Regions from separate parts of the Methylosinus sp. LW4 genome, predicted to be linked through region 1. Evidence: riboswitches for the same ligand, from Rfam matches in the RefSeq annotation. Region 1 holds a riboswitch; the other holds the start of a gene.
What was found. A riboswitch is a leader RNA that binds a small molecule or an ion and turns the genes downstream of it on or off. The one in region 1 is predicted to bind cobalamin.

Region 1 (7,616 bases):
CTTCCTTGTCGCGCTGCTCTTTGAAGGAATGAGAGATCGGCGCATTCTCATCGCCGCGCTCGTCGCCGGGGCGGGGGCGCTGGTCGCGGCGCTCGCCGGGGCGCCGCTGCTCGAGCGGCTGACGGCGCGCATCGATCCGCAATGGGCGGCGATCATCTCCCTCCGCAGCGATTATATTTTCCTCTCCGACTGGCCGGCGGGCACATGGATCGCAATGCTGCGGCAGGCGAGCACGCTGCTGCTCGCCGCGAGCCTTTCGCCGCCTCCCGCGCGGCGTCTGCTTTTCTGCGTGATCGGCGCGGTCGGGCTCGGGCTTTCGGCGAGCTTTCTGCTCGGCGATGTGCTGATGCGCGAGCTGGCGGCGCAGGCGCAGGCTTGGCGCGCGCTCTGGCTCGCCGCCGCTTTCGCGCCGCTGGCGCTCGGCCTCGCCGCGCCGGCGCTGTGGCGGGACGGCTTACAGGGCCGCATCGCGCTCACGCTTCTCGTGACGAGCTGGATTTTGCGCGCGGCGCCGGAGAGCGCCTTTCTCGCGCTCGTCGCCGCGCTCGCCTGGTGGGGCCGCGCGCGCTGGCGCCATATTCCGTTCGCCTCGCTGGAGCGCGCGCTTTTCGCGCTCTGCGGCCTCTGCGCGGTCATCGTTTTCGCCGCGGCGCTGTGGTTCGCGCGGGAATATATCCGCGTCGCGCCGAGCGAGGATTCGGTCCTGCCCTCCGTGCTGCGCGCCGGCGAGCCGGCCTTCGTCCCGCTGCTGTTGCTGGCGCTCGCCATGCTGATCGGCTCATGGCGGGTGCGGCCGCTCATCGCCGCAGCCGTTGCGGTTCTCGCCGCGCCGCTGGCGGCCTATTGCTGGATAAACGAGCCATTCCCGCTGCGCTCGGCCGACCTCCATCCGTCGGAGCTGGAGACGATGGTCGCGCCGCATGAGGGCGAGATTCTCTGGGTCAACGACAAGCTCGCGCCCTGGGCATGGCTCGGCCGCGCCAATTGGGCGTCGCGCGTGCAGGGGGCGGGCGTCGTCTTCTCGCGTCCGCTGGCGCTGGAATGGCGCGAGCGCATGGGATTTCTGCGCGATCTCGGCTGGGTGGCCGACAGCGCGCTGAAGCCGCGCACGGATGACGTCATTGATTTTCCGCCCTTCACGCGGGCCTCGCTCGAGCGCCTCTGCGTCCGCTCGGACGCCCCGGCCTATGTCGTCGGCGCGGTCGAATCGCCGGGCGCGCTCGCCGAGGGTCTGGAAGCGCGCTTCTGGCGCGGCCCGCCGCGCTTCTCGCTGCATCTTGCCGGCGGGGCGCCGCATTGGACCCCGATCGAGCATTACGCCATCTTCGATTGCGCGGCCTATCGGCGATAGGCGCCCGTCAGGACGATCCGCGCGCGATCGGCGCCTGGAAGCTGAGGCCTGTGTCCCAGGGGAAAAAAATCCAAGTGTCCTGCGAGACCTCGGTGACGAAAGTGTCGACCAGCGGCCGGCCCTGCGGCTTGGCGTAGACGGTGGCGAAATGCGCCTTGGGCAGCAGGGCGCGCACCACTTTCGCCGTCGCGCCCGTGTCGACGAGATCGTCGACGATCAGCACCTCCTCGCTCGGCAGGGTGAGAATCGTCTCGGAGAGCGGCTTCAGCACGCGGACCTCGCCGCGCTGGGTCTCCTCCTGATAGCTGGCGACGCCGATCGTATCGATGACCCGAATGCCGAGCTCGCGCGCGACGACGCCGGCCGGCACCAGCCCGCCGCGCGTCACCGCGACAATGGCGGAGAAGCCGCCCACCGCCGAAAGCCGCCAAGCGAGCGCGCGCGCGTCGCGGTGGAACGCGTCCCAGGAAACCGGAAAGGCCTTGTCTTCCATTGTCGTGATCTCCCCCTCGCCTCAGAGCGGCGTTCCATTGGCGGTGAGCTCGACGATCAGCTTGCGCACCTTCTGCGTCGCCGCCTCCAGCTCGGCGCCGTCGCGGCTCCGCAGCACGATCTGATTGCGCACGCCGGCGCTGGAGAAGGAGGGATAGGAGCCGACCGTCACCGTCTCATGCTCCTTGGCGATGCGCTCGAGATCGGCCGCGTAGCGTCCCTCTGGAATATTATGAGCGTCGACGGTCGCGACCTGCACCTTCACGCCTTTGACGATGCGTCCCGCCGCGGCGTCCAGCATGGCCTGCATGATGATCGGCACGCCGGCCATGACGATGACATTGCCGATCATGAAGCCCGGCGCCTTGGAAATCGCGTTTTCGATAAGGTCGGCGCCCTGCGGAATGCGAGCCATGCGCCGGCGGGCGGGATTGAGGTCCTGCAGGGCGATGCGCTCCAGCAGCATGGCGATGGCGCGCTCATCCTCGCCGATCGGCACGCCGAAAGCCTTGGCCACGGCGTCGGCCGTGATGTCGTCATGGGTGGGTCCGATGCCGCCCGTGGTGAAGACATAGCCATAGCGGGAGCGAAGCGCGTTCAGCGCGGCGACGATCTCCTCCTCCACATCCGGCACGACGCGCACCTCGCGCAGGTCCACCCCCAATTCGCCGAGATATTTGGCGATATAATTGGTGTTGAGGTCCTGCGTGCGGCCGGAGAGGATTTCGTCTCCGATCACGAGCACGGCGGCCGTAACGATCTCTTCGCGTTCCATCGGGCCGCTCCTCGAGGTCAGTCTCGCCCGAACTCTATGCCACCGCCGCGGCCGAGGCCAGCCTCGGGGCCGCCCCGCTGCGTCGATGCGTATCTTGCTTTGCGCCGTCAATTTCTTAATTTATAAGCTGAAGCCGGCGAGGACCAACAGAGAGCGCAGCATGACATTCGTCGAGTCCCATCTCGCGGGCTCGGGCCGCAAGAGCGGCCAGATCAAGCTTCACGGCCCCGAGGATTTCGAGGGCATGCGTCTCGCCGGCCGGGTGACGGCCGAGGCGCTGGACATGCTCGTCCCGCATGTGAAGCCCGGCGTCACCACTAAGGAGCTGGACGATCTCGTCTTCGACTTCGCCATAGCCAATGGCGCCTATCCGGCTCCGCTCGACTATCGCGGCTATCGCAAATCCATCTGCACCTCGATCAACCATGTGGTCTGCCACGGCATTCCAGACGACAAGCCTCTGCGCGACGGCGATATCGTCAATGTCGACGTGACCTTCATCATCGACGGCTGGCATGGCGACGCCAGCCGCATGTTCGCCGTGGGCGAGGTTCCGCGCCGCGCCCAGCGCCTCATCGACGTGACCTATGAGAGCCTGATGCGCGGCATAGCGGCGGTGAAGCCGGGCGCCACCACCGGCGACATTGGCGCGGCGATCCAGCGTTTCGCCGAGGCCGAGCGCTGCTCCGTGGTGCGCGATTTCTGCGGCCATGGGCTCGGCCGCCTGTTCCACGACGAGCCGAATATTCTGCATTACGGCGTCGCCGGGCAGGGCGTGGAGCTTCGGCCCGGAATGTTCTTCACCATCGAGCCGATGATCAATCTCGGCCGGCCGCAGGTGAAGATCCTCGGCGACGGCTGGACCGCCGTCACCCGCGACCGCTCGCTCTCGGCCCAGTTCGAGCATTCGCTCGGCGTGACCGAGACGGGGGTGGAAATTTTCACCGCCTCGCCCGCCGGGCTCGACAATCCCAATGGAGCCTCGCCGGACGCGGCCAGCGCCGAATGAGCGAGACGCGCGTCCCTCGGCGCCGACCGGCCGGCGACAAGCCCGCCGACGGTCTGCGCGAGGAGGCGCCGCATTTTCATGGCCATAGGCAGAGGCTGCGCGACCGTTTCCTGGAGGCGGGCGAGGCCGCGCTCGCCGATTACGAGCTTTTGGAGCTGGTGCTCTACCGCGCTATTCCGCGGCGCGACGTCAAGCCTCTGGCCAAGGCGCTGATCGCGCGATTCGGTTCATTTTCCGAGGTGGCGGCGGCGCGGCCGGAGCGGCTGCGCGAGATCGACGGGCTCGGCGAGGCGGCGATCTGCGAGCTGAAGCTGATGGAGGCGACGGCAAGGCGCCTCGCGCGCAGCAATCTGCAGAAGCGGACCGTGCTCGGCTCCTTCATCGATGTGATCGACTATTGCCGCACGGCCATGGCCTATGCCGAGCGCGAGGAGTTCCGCATTCTCTTCCTCGACAAGCGCAACGCCTTGATCGCCGATGAGGTTCAGGGCGTCGGCACGGTGGATCACACGCCCGTCTATCCGCGCGAGGTGGTGCGGCGGGCGTTGGAGCTGGGCTCTTCCGCGCTGATATTGGCGCATAATCACCCCTCCGGCGATCCGACTCCCTCCACCGCCGACATTCGCATGACGCTGGACATTATCGCCATAGCGCAGCCTTTCGGCATCGCTGTGCACGACCATCTGATCGTCGGGCGGAATGGGCATTCGAGCTTGAAAGGGCTGAAATTCATTTGAGGCGCCGCCTCAAAACTCGATGCCGGGCTGGGCCTTCACCCCGGCCTGGAAGTGATGCTTGACCATTGTCATCTCGGTGACGAGATCGGCCGCCGCGATCAGCTCCGGCTTGGCGTTGCGGCCGGTAACGACGATGTGGAGGTCGACGCGCCGCGCCGTCAGCGCCGTGATCACCTCGTCGAGCGGCAGATGCTCGTAACGGAGCGCGATCGACAATTCGTCGAGCACGAGCAGCCGAATCGGCTTCGAGGCCATCAGCTCCTTCGCCTTCTCCCAGGCGCGCCGCGCCGCCGCCTCGTCGCGGGCGCGGTCCTGCGTCTCCCAGGTGAAGCCTTCGCCGAGCGTGTGCCAGACGAGCAGCCCGTCTTCGCCGCCGAGCCTCTCGAGAATGCGCCGCTCGCCCGTGTCCCAGGCGCCCTTGCCGAATTGCACGACGCCCACCGCGAGCCCATGCCCCATCGCCCGCAGAGCGAGGCCGAAGGCCGCGGTCGATTTGCCCTTGCCGGGGCCGGTATGGACCATCAGCAGGCCTTTTTCGGCGATGCTCTTGCCGGCGACCTCGGCGTCCTGCACGGCTTTGCGCTTCTCCATCTTCTCGCGATGGCGGCGGGCGGCGTCTTCTTCGAGCGGCTTGCTGGCGTCGGTCATGATTTTAATAAAGCGCAGGGCTGGGGCGTCTGTCGAGACTGCCGTCAGCAATGATGTTCTCGGCCTTGCGTACGACGTCCTCACGAAAATATCGGCTGAGATCCCCGGCCGTGCGCAGGTCGATGGTCCGTCCGCCGAGCAGTTCGGACAGTTCCGTCTCGATGCGGGCCATTCCGAGCAGCCCCGGCTCGCGATCCGGCTCGAACTCGACCAGGAGATCGATATCGCTGTCCGGCCGAGCAGAGCCCGACAGCTCAGAGCCGAACAAGGAGAGCCTGCGGATGTGATGCCGACGGCAGACGGCGGCCAACGCGTCCGGGTCGGGGAAGACCAGGGCAGACATTCGTCAACTCCTCGTAGCCGCGCCGTTTGACGGCGCCCGAGCGCCAGATTATGACTGGTTGCGACGGTCCTCCGCAAGGAGGCGAAGAGGGAATGCGGTATGGGGCTCGCCCCTGATCCGCGGCTGCCCCCGCAACTGTGAGCGGCGAGCGCGCGCCCGTGATGCCACTGGGTCAAAAGCCCGGGAAGGCGGCGCGCGCAGCGACCCGTGAGCCAGGAGACCTGCCGTCGCCCGAAACCATTGAGGCCGCCGGTGGGGCGGCGAGGAGCAGAACATGACCACGAAGACCCTTTCCGCCACCGCGATCGTCTCCGCCAGCCGCCTCGAGATCCTGCGCGCCGCGCTGGTCGTGTTTACGCTCGGCGCCGGCCTCGTCTATCTCGCCGGCTTCTCCTATGCGAGCGTCGCGCATAACGCCGCGCATGATTCGCGCCATTCGCTCGGCTTCCCCTGCCATTGACGCAGCGGTGATCCAGCGACTCCTCGCGGTCGGCCTTTTGGCCGGCCTTCTCGCGGGGCTAGCGGTCGCGGCCCTGCAGAATGTCACCACGACTCCGCTGATCCTCGCCGCCGAGGTCTATGAGACCGCGGCCGAGCAGGCCCATGCCGGAGTCGAGGCGCATCAGCACGCGCACGCCGTCGAGCCCGCTTGGGAGCCCGCGCCGGGCCTCCAGCGCACCGCCGCGACCAGCCTCGCCACCAGCGTCACCTCCATCGGCTACGCTTTCGTGCTGCTGGCTCTGATGCTGCTCTCCGGCGAGACGATCGAGCCCAAGCGCGCCGCGCTATGGGGCGTCTGCGCTTTCGCCTCCACGGGCCTCGCCACCAGCCTCGGCCTCGCGCCGGAGCTGCCGGGCAGCGCCGCGGGCGATCTCGCCGCGCGCCAGCTCTGGTGGATCGGTACAGCCGCCGCGACCGGCGCCGGCCTTTTTGCGCTGCTGCGCGTCGAGCGCCCGCTCGTAAAGGCGCTCGGCGTCGTGCTGATTCTCGCGCCGCATCTCGTCGGAGCGCCGCAGCCGCCTGCGCCAGAGAGCACTGCGCCGGCCGAGCTGGCCGCGCGTTTCGCCGCCGCTTCGCTCGCCATTCACGCGATCACCTGGATTCTGGTCGGCGCGGCGGTCGGCTTCGTCTGGCGCCGTCTGCCGACAAAGACCGGCGCGGAGACCGCGGCATGAGCGCTCTCGCCAAAATCCCCGCCACCATCGTCACCGGCTTTCTCGGCGCCGGCAAGACGACGCTGATTCGCCATATCCTCGAGACGGCGCGCGGCCGCCGCCTCGCGCTCATCATCAACGAGTTCGGCGATGTCGGCGTGGACGGCGACATTCTTCGCGCTTGCGGCGTGGAGAATTGCCCCGAGGAAAACATCGTCGAGCTGGCCAATGGGTGCCTCTGCTGCACCGTGGCCGATGATTTCGCGCCGGCGATCGAGGCGCTGCTCGCGCATCCGAACCGGCCCGAGCACATCATCATCGAGACTTCCGGCCTCGCTCTGCCCAAGCCTCTGGTGAAAGCCTTCGAATGGCCGACGATCCGCCCGCATCTCACCGTCGATGGCGTCATCGCCGTGGTGGACGGCCCGGCGGTGGCGGCGGGCCGCTTCGCCGATGATCTCGACGCCATCGCCAAAGAGCGCGCCGAAACCCTCGCGATCGACCACGACAATCCGCTGGAAGAAGTGTTCGAGGATCAGCTGCTCTGCGCCGATCTCATCGTGCTCAACAAGACCGATCTGCTGAGCGCGGAAGACGAAGCGCAAGTCACAGAGCAAATCCGCGCCACGGCGCCCCGTGCGATAAAGTTGCTGCGCGCCAGCGAGGGCAGGCTCGATCCCGCCATACTGCTCGGCCTCGGCGCGGCGGCGGAGGACGATCTCGTCAATCGCCCCTCTCACCATGATACGGAAGAGGGCCACGATCACGATGATTTCGAGAGCTTCGTCGTCGAGATCGCCGCCGCGCGCGATCCTGCCGAGCTGATCGAGCGCCTGGCCCGCGTCGCCGAGGCGCATGACGTTCTGCGCATGAAAGGCTTCGTCGAAATCGCCGGCAAGCCGATGCGCCTCTTGGTGCAGGGCGTCGGCGCGCGTTTCCGTCATCAGTTCGACCGCCCCTGGCGCGCCGATGAAACGCGCGCGAGCCGCCTCGTCGTCATCGGCGAGAAGGGTCTCGATCGCGCGGGCGTGACGGCCATGCTGACGAGCTGAGGACGCGCCATGCATCTGCTCGCGCGCGATCTCCATGGCCTCGACGATAATGAGG
Region 2 (7,616 bases), 1.4 Mb from region 1:
CGCTTTGGCGATGCCGAGCGGAATGGAGACGGAATAGGAGATGAGCGTCATCCATAGGCCGAGCGACATTGACACGGGAAGCTTTTCGCCGATGAGCTTCAGCACGCTCTCGTCGCGAAAATAGCTGCGGCCGAAGTCGAAGACGGCGTAATTTTTCACCATCAGCAGGAAGCGTTCCCAGGCCGGCTTGTCGAAGCCGAACTGCTTTTCCAGCTCTGCGATGAATTTGGGGTCGAGCCCCTGCGCGCCGCGATATTTGGAGGCGCCCTCGGCGCCTGCGCCGGGAGTCGCCGCGCCTCCGCGGCCGACATCGCCGCCGCCGCCGGAAAAGCGCGAGGTCGCGCCCATGTCATAGCCCTGCAGCTGCGCGATGACGCGCTCGACGGGACCGCCGGGGGCGAATTGCACAATGGCGAAAGAGATGAGCATGATGCCGAGGATCGTCGGGATCATCAGCAGCAAGCGTCGCAGAATGTAAGCCGCCATAGTGGTTCAGCGCCCCGCGTAATTGATCTTGCGCGCCTTGGCGTCGTCCCACCACCACGTCGCGGCTATGCCCGTGTCGAAGCGCGGATAGCGCTCCGGGCGGCCGAACACGTCCCAATGGGCGATCCAATGCGTCGGCTTGTAGTAATGCGGAATCCAATATTGGCCGGCGATCAGCACGCGGTCCAGCGCGCGGCAGATGGCGGCCAGCTCCTCGCGCGAATTGGCGACCAGCGCTTTTTCTATGAGCGCGTCGACGACGGGATCGGCGACGCCGATGACATTTTGCGAGCCCTTGGTGCGCGCCGCCTCGGAGCCGAACATGATGCGCAGCTCCTCGCCCGGCGAATAGGCGATGCGCACGCGCTCCATGATGACGTCGTAATCATGGTCGTCGATGCGGGATTTGTATTGCGCCGCGTCCACGATGCGCATGCGGGCGTTGACGCCGATCAGCTTCAGATTCTTGATGAAGGGCTGCGTGTGCCGCTCGAACATGCTGGTGTTGTAGAGGAACTCGAACTCGAGCGGCTTGCCGTCGGGCAGGCGCAGCAGGCCGTCCTTGCGCGTGCAGCCGGCCTCGGTCAAAAGATCGACGGCCTTGCGCAAGAGATTGCGATCCTGTCCCGAGCCGTCCGACACCGGCGGCTGGAACGGCGCCTCGAAGACGTCCTTAGGCAGACGATCGCGGAATGGCTCGAGCAGAGCGAGCTCGGCCGGCGTCGGAACGCCGACGGCCTCGAGATCGGAATTCTCGAAATAAGAGCTCGTGCGCTTGTACGAGTCGTACATCAGATTATGATTGGTCCATTCGAAATCGAATGCGTAGCCGAGCGCCTTGCGCACGCGCGGATCGGCGAACACCGGCCGGCGTATGTTTATGAACCAGCCCTGCGTTCCCGATATGTTGTAATCGGGAATTTCCTCGCGCTTGACGCGACCGTCGCGAAAGGCCGGGAAATCATAGCCTGTCGCCCATATTGCGGAGGTGAATTCCTCATGCACGGTGAAGGCGCCGGCCTTGAAGGCCTCGAAAGCGACATTGCGGTCGCCGTAATAATCGAAGCGTATCGTGTCGAAATTGGCCTGTCCGACATTGACCGGCAAATCCTTCGCCCAATAGTCCGGCACGCGCTGGAAGGAGATGAAGCGGCCCGGATCGACCGCGCCGATCTTATAGGAGGAGGAGCCGAGCGGCGGCTCGAGCGTCGTCTCGTTGAACTTGTGCTTGGTGTAATAGGCCTTGGAGAAGATCGGCTGGCTGGCGACGATGATCGGCAGATCGCGGGCGCGGCCGGGCGCCAGCTTCACCACCAGAACATCGTCGGCCTCGGCCTTGGCGCTGACGAGATCGCGCAGCGATTGCGAGATCATCGGATGGCCTTCCGCCTTCAGCAGGTCGAGCGAGAAGGCGACGTCATGGGCGGTGAGCGGCGAGCCGTCGTGAAAGCGCGCCTCCTTGCGCAGGAAGAACGTATAGGTGAGCTTGTCGGCGGAGATGCGCACCTTTTTGGCCACCAGACCATAGAGCGCGTCGCGCTCGTCGAGGCTGCCGGCCAGCAGCGTGTCATAGATGAGCCCGACGCCCGCCGCCGGATTGCCGCGCAGAATATAAGGATTCAGCGAATCATAGCTGTTCTTCTCGGGCGGCGGCGGCTCCATCACCAGCGTTCCGCCCTTGGGCGCCTTGGGGTTCACATAGGCGAAATGCGGAAAATCCGCCGGCTCGGCGAGCTCGCCGAAGATGGAGAGCCCATGGCTCTCGGTCTCGCCCGGCGCGGCTTCGGCGAAGGCGGGGCGGATGGCCCATCCCGGCAGGGCGAGCCCGGCGAGGCTCGAGAGGGCGGCGAGCGCCCGGCGGCGCGTCACAGGAAGAAAATTGCGTGTTTCAGCCAAGGTGATCTCGCTTTCGGGGCGTCAGGGCTGGCGTGAGCGCGGCAGCTCACGCGAATCCCGCGATTATGTCGGATTTTCGGGATGAAGCCATATGAGATTGCAGTCGCCTCCCATATGACGCGCGAGCCGGGGCCGCGGTTCCGCCTTCCGCGGGAGGGCGCCGGATACGCGAGGAAAACGCCGCTTTTCGGGCAGCGGGACCGCTGGCGAGCGGGCCCCCGCGAGATTTGCGGAAGCTAAATGTTGTGTCCGCTGGCCAAGGCGCCGTATTCGATGGCCCCTTTCGTATCGCGTCGGGAGCGCAGCCGAGATGACCAGAGAGCCCCGCCCGTTCCGCCACCAGGCCTTCATCGACGGCGCCTTCGTCGCCGCCGACAATGGCGCGACCTTCACCGTTCGCGATCCGGCCACGGGCGCGGTATTGGCCGAGGTCCCGGACCTGGGCGCAGCCGAGACGCGCCGCGCGATCGAGGCCGCCGAGCGCGCGCTGCCCGGTTGGCGCGGCAAGCTGGCCAAGGAGCGCGCGCAAATATTGCGGCGCCTGCATGATCTGCTGCTTGCCGATCAGGAGCGCCTCGCGCAGATCATCACCGCGGAGCAGGGCAAGCCGATCGCCGAGGCGCGCGGCGAGATCGCCTATGCCGCCGCCTATTTCGACTGGTTCGCGGAGGAGGGCCGCCGCGTCTATGGCGATGTGATTCCGCAGCAGGCGCGCGAGAAGCGCATTCTCGTGTTCAAGCAGGCGATCGGCGTCACCGCCGCGATCACGCCCTGGAACTTCCCTTCCGCCATGATCGCGCGCAAGGCCGGCGCGGCGCTCGCCGCCGGCTGCACAATGGTGGTGAAGCCGGCCGAGCTGACGCCGCTCTCGGCGATAGCGATGGCCGAGATCGCGCAGCGCGCGGGCGTGCCGGACGGCGTGCTCAATGTGGTGACGACCAACGACCCCGCCAGCGTCGGCGCCGAGCTCACCTCCAACCCGACCGTGCGCAAGATCAGCTTCACCGGCTCGACCGAGGTGGGGAAGATTCTTCTGCGCCAGGCGGCGGAGAATGTGCAGAAATGCTCGATGGAGCTGGGCGGCAACGCGCCTTTCATCGTCTTTGCCGACGCCGATCTCGATCTCGCGGTGAAGGGCGCCCTCGCGACCAAATATCGCAACAGCGGCCAGACCTGCGTCTGCGCCAATCGCTTCCTCGTGCAGAAAGACGTCGCCGAGGCCTTCGGCGCCAAGCTCGCCGAGGCGGCCTCCAGGCTGAAGGTCGGGCGCGGCGTCGAGCCCGGCGTCGTCATCGGTCCGCTGATCGAGGAAGCGGCGGTCGAGAAGGTCGAGCGTCTCGTCGCCGACGCCCGCGCGCGCGGCGCGAAAGTGCTGACCGGCGGCGGACGCCATGAGCTCGGCGGCAATTTCTATGCGCCGACCGTGCTCTTCGACACGCGGCCGGACATGCAGATTTTCGCGGAGGAGATCTTCGGCCCTGTCGCCGCGATCACCACTTTCGAGGATGAAGCGGAGGCGCTCCGCCTCGCCAATTCGACGCATTATGGCCTCGCCGCCTATTTCTACAGCCGCGACATAGCGCGCGTGTTCCGCGTCGCCGAGCAGCTGGAGTTCGGCATGGTCGGCGTCAACGAGTCGCTGATGTCGAGCGAGGCGGCGCCTTTCGGCGGCGTGAAGCAATCGGGCATGGGACGCGAGGGCTCCAAATACGGAATAGAGAGCTATCTCGAGATCAAATATGTCTGTCTCGGCAATATGTGAGGCGTTCAGCCTGCGCGGTTCGGCGTGCCCAGCACATGCACGTCGGGCGCGATCATCACATTGTCGAAACGCTGCGTGAACATCGGCGCCGCGAAGAAGGCGACGGCGCGCAGCGTTTCCTCGCCCGTGTTGACGAGATCATGCCGCAGCGGCGTCGGAATGACGAAGACGTCGCCCGGCCGCACATGATGGACGACGCCGCCTTCCGCGCGCAACTCGCCGCAGCCGCCGAGAATATATTGGGTCTCCTCGGTGGCGTCCGTGTGCCAGCCGAGCCGTCCGCCGGGCTCGATCTCATAGACGATGGTCGAGGATTGCGTCGCGCCATGCTCGCCGCAGGAGGCGAAGGCGCCCGCCCAGCGCACGCTCGGATCGTCCACGCCGCCGACTTTGGCGCGCGGCAGGTCATTGGTGGCGACGAGGTGAATGGCGCTCATTGATCTTCTCCGAAATTCTAATCGAATTTTCCATGGCGCGAGTTCCGGGCGCGAGTTCCTGGGACGAGTCCCGCCGCTGTGCCAACGCGCCGGGCGCGGCTTCGTTCCGCGTGCTTGACAGGGGAGCGCTGTGCGGCTCTATTGAAAGGCGATGGTTCCCTCTCGAGGGATCAAAAGGGAATGCGGTGAGCGCCGGCGACGGCGCGAAGCCGCGGCTGCCCCCGCAACTGTGAGCGGCGAGCCGAGGATCAAACGAGCCACTGGAGCAGACGCTCCGGGAAGGCGATCCGAAGGCGCTGACCCGCGAGCCAGGAGACCTGCCATCAGTCGTGGTCACGCGCGATAGCGTCGGGCGGGGTGCACCGAGGCGGCCGAGCCCCTTTTCGCTATGCGCGAGAGGGTCGCGACCTTTCGCAGTGACGGCCCACGTCTGCTGCGAGTCTTCCGGCAATGTCCTCCCTGTCCCATCGGGCCGCCCTCGCGGGCGCTGCTTCTCATATTGCGTTTCTTTCCGCCACGCTTTTCCTTCCCGCTTCCGCTGCGGGACAGGAGGCTCTGCCCACGGTCGAGATCGGCGCGGCGACCATTGTCTCCGCCGATCGCGTCGAGGAGCGCGTCGACAAATCCTCCTCCGCCGTCACCGTCATTCCGTCCGCGCAGATCGAGAAGCGCGGCGCGACCGGCCTCACCGAGGCGCTGCGCGGCGCGCCCGGCCTCGATCTCTATGAGACGGGCGGTCCCGGCGCGCAGACCTCGGTGTTTCTACGCGGCGCGACGCCCGGCCAGACGCTCGTCGTCGTCGATGGCGTGCGCATCGGCGATCCTTCCTCTACCGACGGCTCCGTCGATCTCGGCGGCCTCGTCGCCACGGACATAGAGCGCATAGAGGTGCTGCGCGGTCCGCAATCGGCGCTCTATGGCTCTGATGCGATGGGCGGCGTCATTCACATCGTCACGCGCAAAGGCGAGGGGCGGCCGCGCGCGTCTCTCTCTCTGGAAGGCGGCTCCTATGGAACCGGACATTTGCGCGCGCGCGTCTCGGGAAGCGAGGATCGCTTGTGGTACGCATTCGCGATCGATGCGCTGACGATCGACGGCCATCCGCGCTATGGCTATCGCATTGCGCGCCCGCTGACGATCGGCGACGGCAAGACGCCTCTGCCGCCTCTGCCGCCCAATGATCCGACCAGAAAAGGCGGCGCCAGCGCGCGCCTCGGCTATCGCGTGAATGAGGATGTCGCGGTCGAGGCCGGCTTCTACGGCTATGACAGCGCGATCCGCTTCGACAATCCCTATTCCTTCTCGGCGATCGACGTCTACGATCCGCAGAACCACCAGCATGCGACATTCGCGCAAGGCTTTGCGCGCGTCGACGCCGACATGTTCGATCGCGCATTACACAATCGCTTCACCCTCTTCGCCAATGTGACGAGCAGAGACGTCTGGCAGGCGCGCTCCTGCTATGATGCGAGCTTCGACGCCTATAATTGCCGGCGCGGCTATCGTGGAACGCGGCGCGGCTTCGAATATCAGGGCGATCTCACGCTTGGCGGATTCGGCCTGCTGACCTTCGGCGCGCGCAATGAGACGGAGTCTGTCCGCACGTCGCAGGACCCGGTTCCGCCGACCACATTCACGCCGATCGACGCTGCGCAGACGACGCATTCGGGCTTCGCGCAGCATAAGTTCACAATGCTCGAGCGCGTCGATCTCTCCTATGGCGGACGTATCGACGCCGTCGATCAGAACCGCACCTTCGCGACATGGCGCGCCACCGCCGCTTACCGCCTCGAGGAGACCGGGACCAAATTGCGCGGCAGCGCCGGCACGGGCGCGCGCGTCGCCTCGCTTTATCAGCGCTTCAGTCAATATGGCGATCCGGCGCTCGCGCCGGAAACGAGCGTCGGCTATGACGTCGGCGTCGATCAATCCTTGTTCGGCGAGCGTCTCTATGCCTCCGTGTCGCTGTTCGAAAATCGCTTTCGTGACATCATCGAATTCGGCCGCGCGCCGAGCTGTTCTGCGGCACAGGCTTTCGGCTGCTATTACAATGTCGGCCGCGCGCGCACGAAAGGCGTCGAATTCTCCGGCGAGGCGATCGTCGTTCCCGGCGAATGGCGCTTGCGCGCCAGCTACACGCATCTCGCCGCGGAAAATCTGACGACGCAGCGCAGCCTGTTCCGCCGGCCGCGCGACAAAGCGACGGGCTCCCTCATCTACACGGGAATCGCAGGGCTGGAACTCGAGGCGCGCCTCAGCTACGTCGGCCCCAATCCCGACTATGACTATATTTTCTCGCAGCGCGTGACGCTTGTGCCTTACGCCAAGCTCGATCTCTTCGCCGATTACAAGATCGACGAACGCATGTCTGTGTTCGCGCGGATCGAGAACGTCAATGATGCGCGCTACGAGGAAGTCTTCAATTACGGAACGGCGGGACGCTCTATCTATGGCGGCGTGAAATTCAGCTGGTGACGAGGTTTTAAGGGAGAATGAACCGATGACGAATGCGACGCCGCAACGGCGCCTGGAGCCGGATGGAACGCCGGTCGATGTCTTCGCGCTGCCGACCGACGCGCCGAGCCTCGAAGCGCTGCTGCGCGATCTCTTCGAAAATCATTGGCGCGAGATCGTGTTCGGGCCGATCATTCAAGGCGCGGCCTTCGAGATTCATGTCGATCAGGCGCCGACGCATATCGGTCTTCTCGATGGCTATCTCACCATTGCTTTCGGGCAGACGCATTTTCATGTCTGCATCGGCGAGACGAAAGGACCGCGCAGCCGGCCGACGCCGCCGGAACTCGCGCGGCACAGGCGCACGGCGCGCGCGGAGCTGCATCGGCGCTTCTCGGGGACATGCGTTCCCATGTCCTGGAGCCTGCAATTGTTCAATGGCGCGGATGAGCAGCAGCTCGCCGTGCTCTTGCCCAATCCGTTTCTGCATCCAGAAACGGAAAAAGTCCTGCGTGAGCCCGATTGGTCGCGGCTCTCATTGTGGGATGCGCTGCGGGCGCGCTGGCTCGGGCTCGTCGAGG

Region 2: another riboswitch for cobalamin. It lies ahead of METLW4_RS0108210 (TonB-dependent receptor plug domain-containing protein); the one in region 1 lies ahead of METLW4_RS0100960 (CbtB domain-containing protein).

What each region holds. Positions count from the first base shown of each region.
Region 1 is NZ_KB900626.1:186,912-194,527, forward strand. Features, by position in the region: gene METLW4_RS0100925 (hypothetical protein) at 1-1,351, shown strand, start outside; gene gpt (xanthine phosphoribosyltransferase) at 1,359-1,844, opposite strand; gene METLW4_RS0100935 (competence/damage-inducible protein A) at 1,866-2,618, opposite strand; gene map (type I methionyl aminopeptidase) at 2,779-3,627, shown strand; gene radC (RadC family protein) at 3,624-4,364, shown strand; gene cobO (cob(I)yrinic acid a,c-diamide adenosyltransferase) at 4,374-5,012, opposite strand; gene METLW4_RS0100955 (nucleotidyltransferase family protein) at 5,017-5,355, opposite strand; cobalamin riboswitch at 5,403-5,598, shown strand; gene METLW4_RS0100960 (CbtB domain-containing protein) at 5,630-5,815, shown strand; gene METLW4_RS0100965 (CbtA family protein) at 5,823-6,530, shown strand; gene cobW (cobalamin biosynthesis protein CobW) at 6,527-7,561, shown strand; gene cobN (cobaltochelatase subunit CobN) at 7,571-7,616, shown strand, end outside.
Region 2 is NZ_KB900626.1:1,618,427-1,626,042, reverse strand. Features, by position in the region: gene METLW4_RS0108230 (microcin C ABC transporter permease YejB) at 1-486, opposite strand, end outside; gene METLW4_RS0108225 (extracellular solute-binding protein) at 493-2,382, opposite strand; gene METLW4_RS0108220 (NAD-dependent succinate-semialdehyde dehydrogenase) at 2,693-4,144, shown strand; gene METLW4_RS0108215 (cupin domain-containing protein) at 4,150-4,581, opposite strand; cobalamin riboswitch at 4,717-4,920, shown strand; gene METLW4_RS0108210 (TonB-dependent receptor plug domain-containing protein) at 5,032-7,056, shown strand; gene METLW4_RS0108205 (DUF7676 family protein) at 7,082-7,616, shown strand, end outside.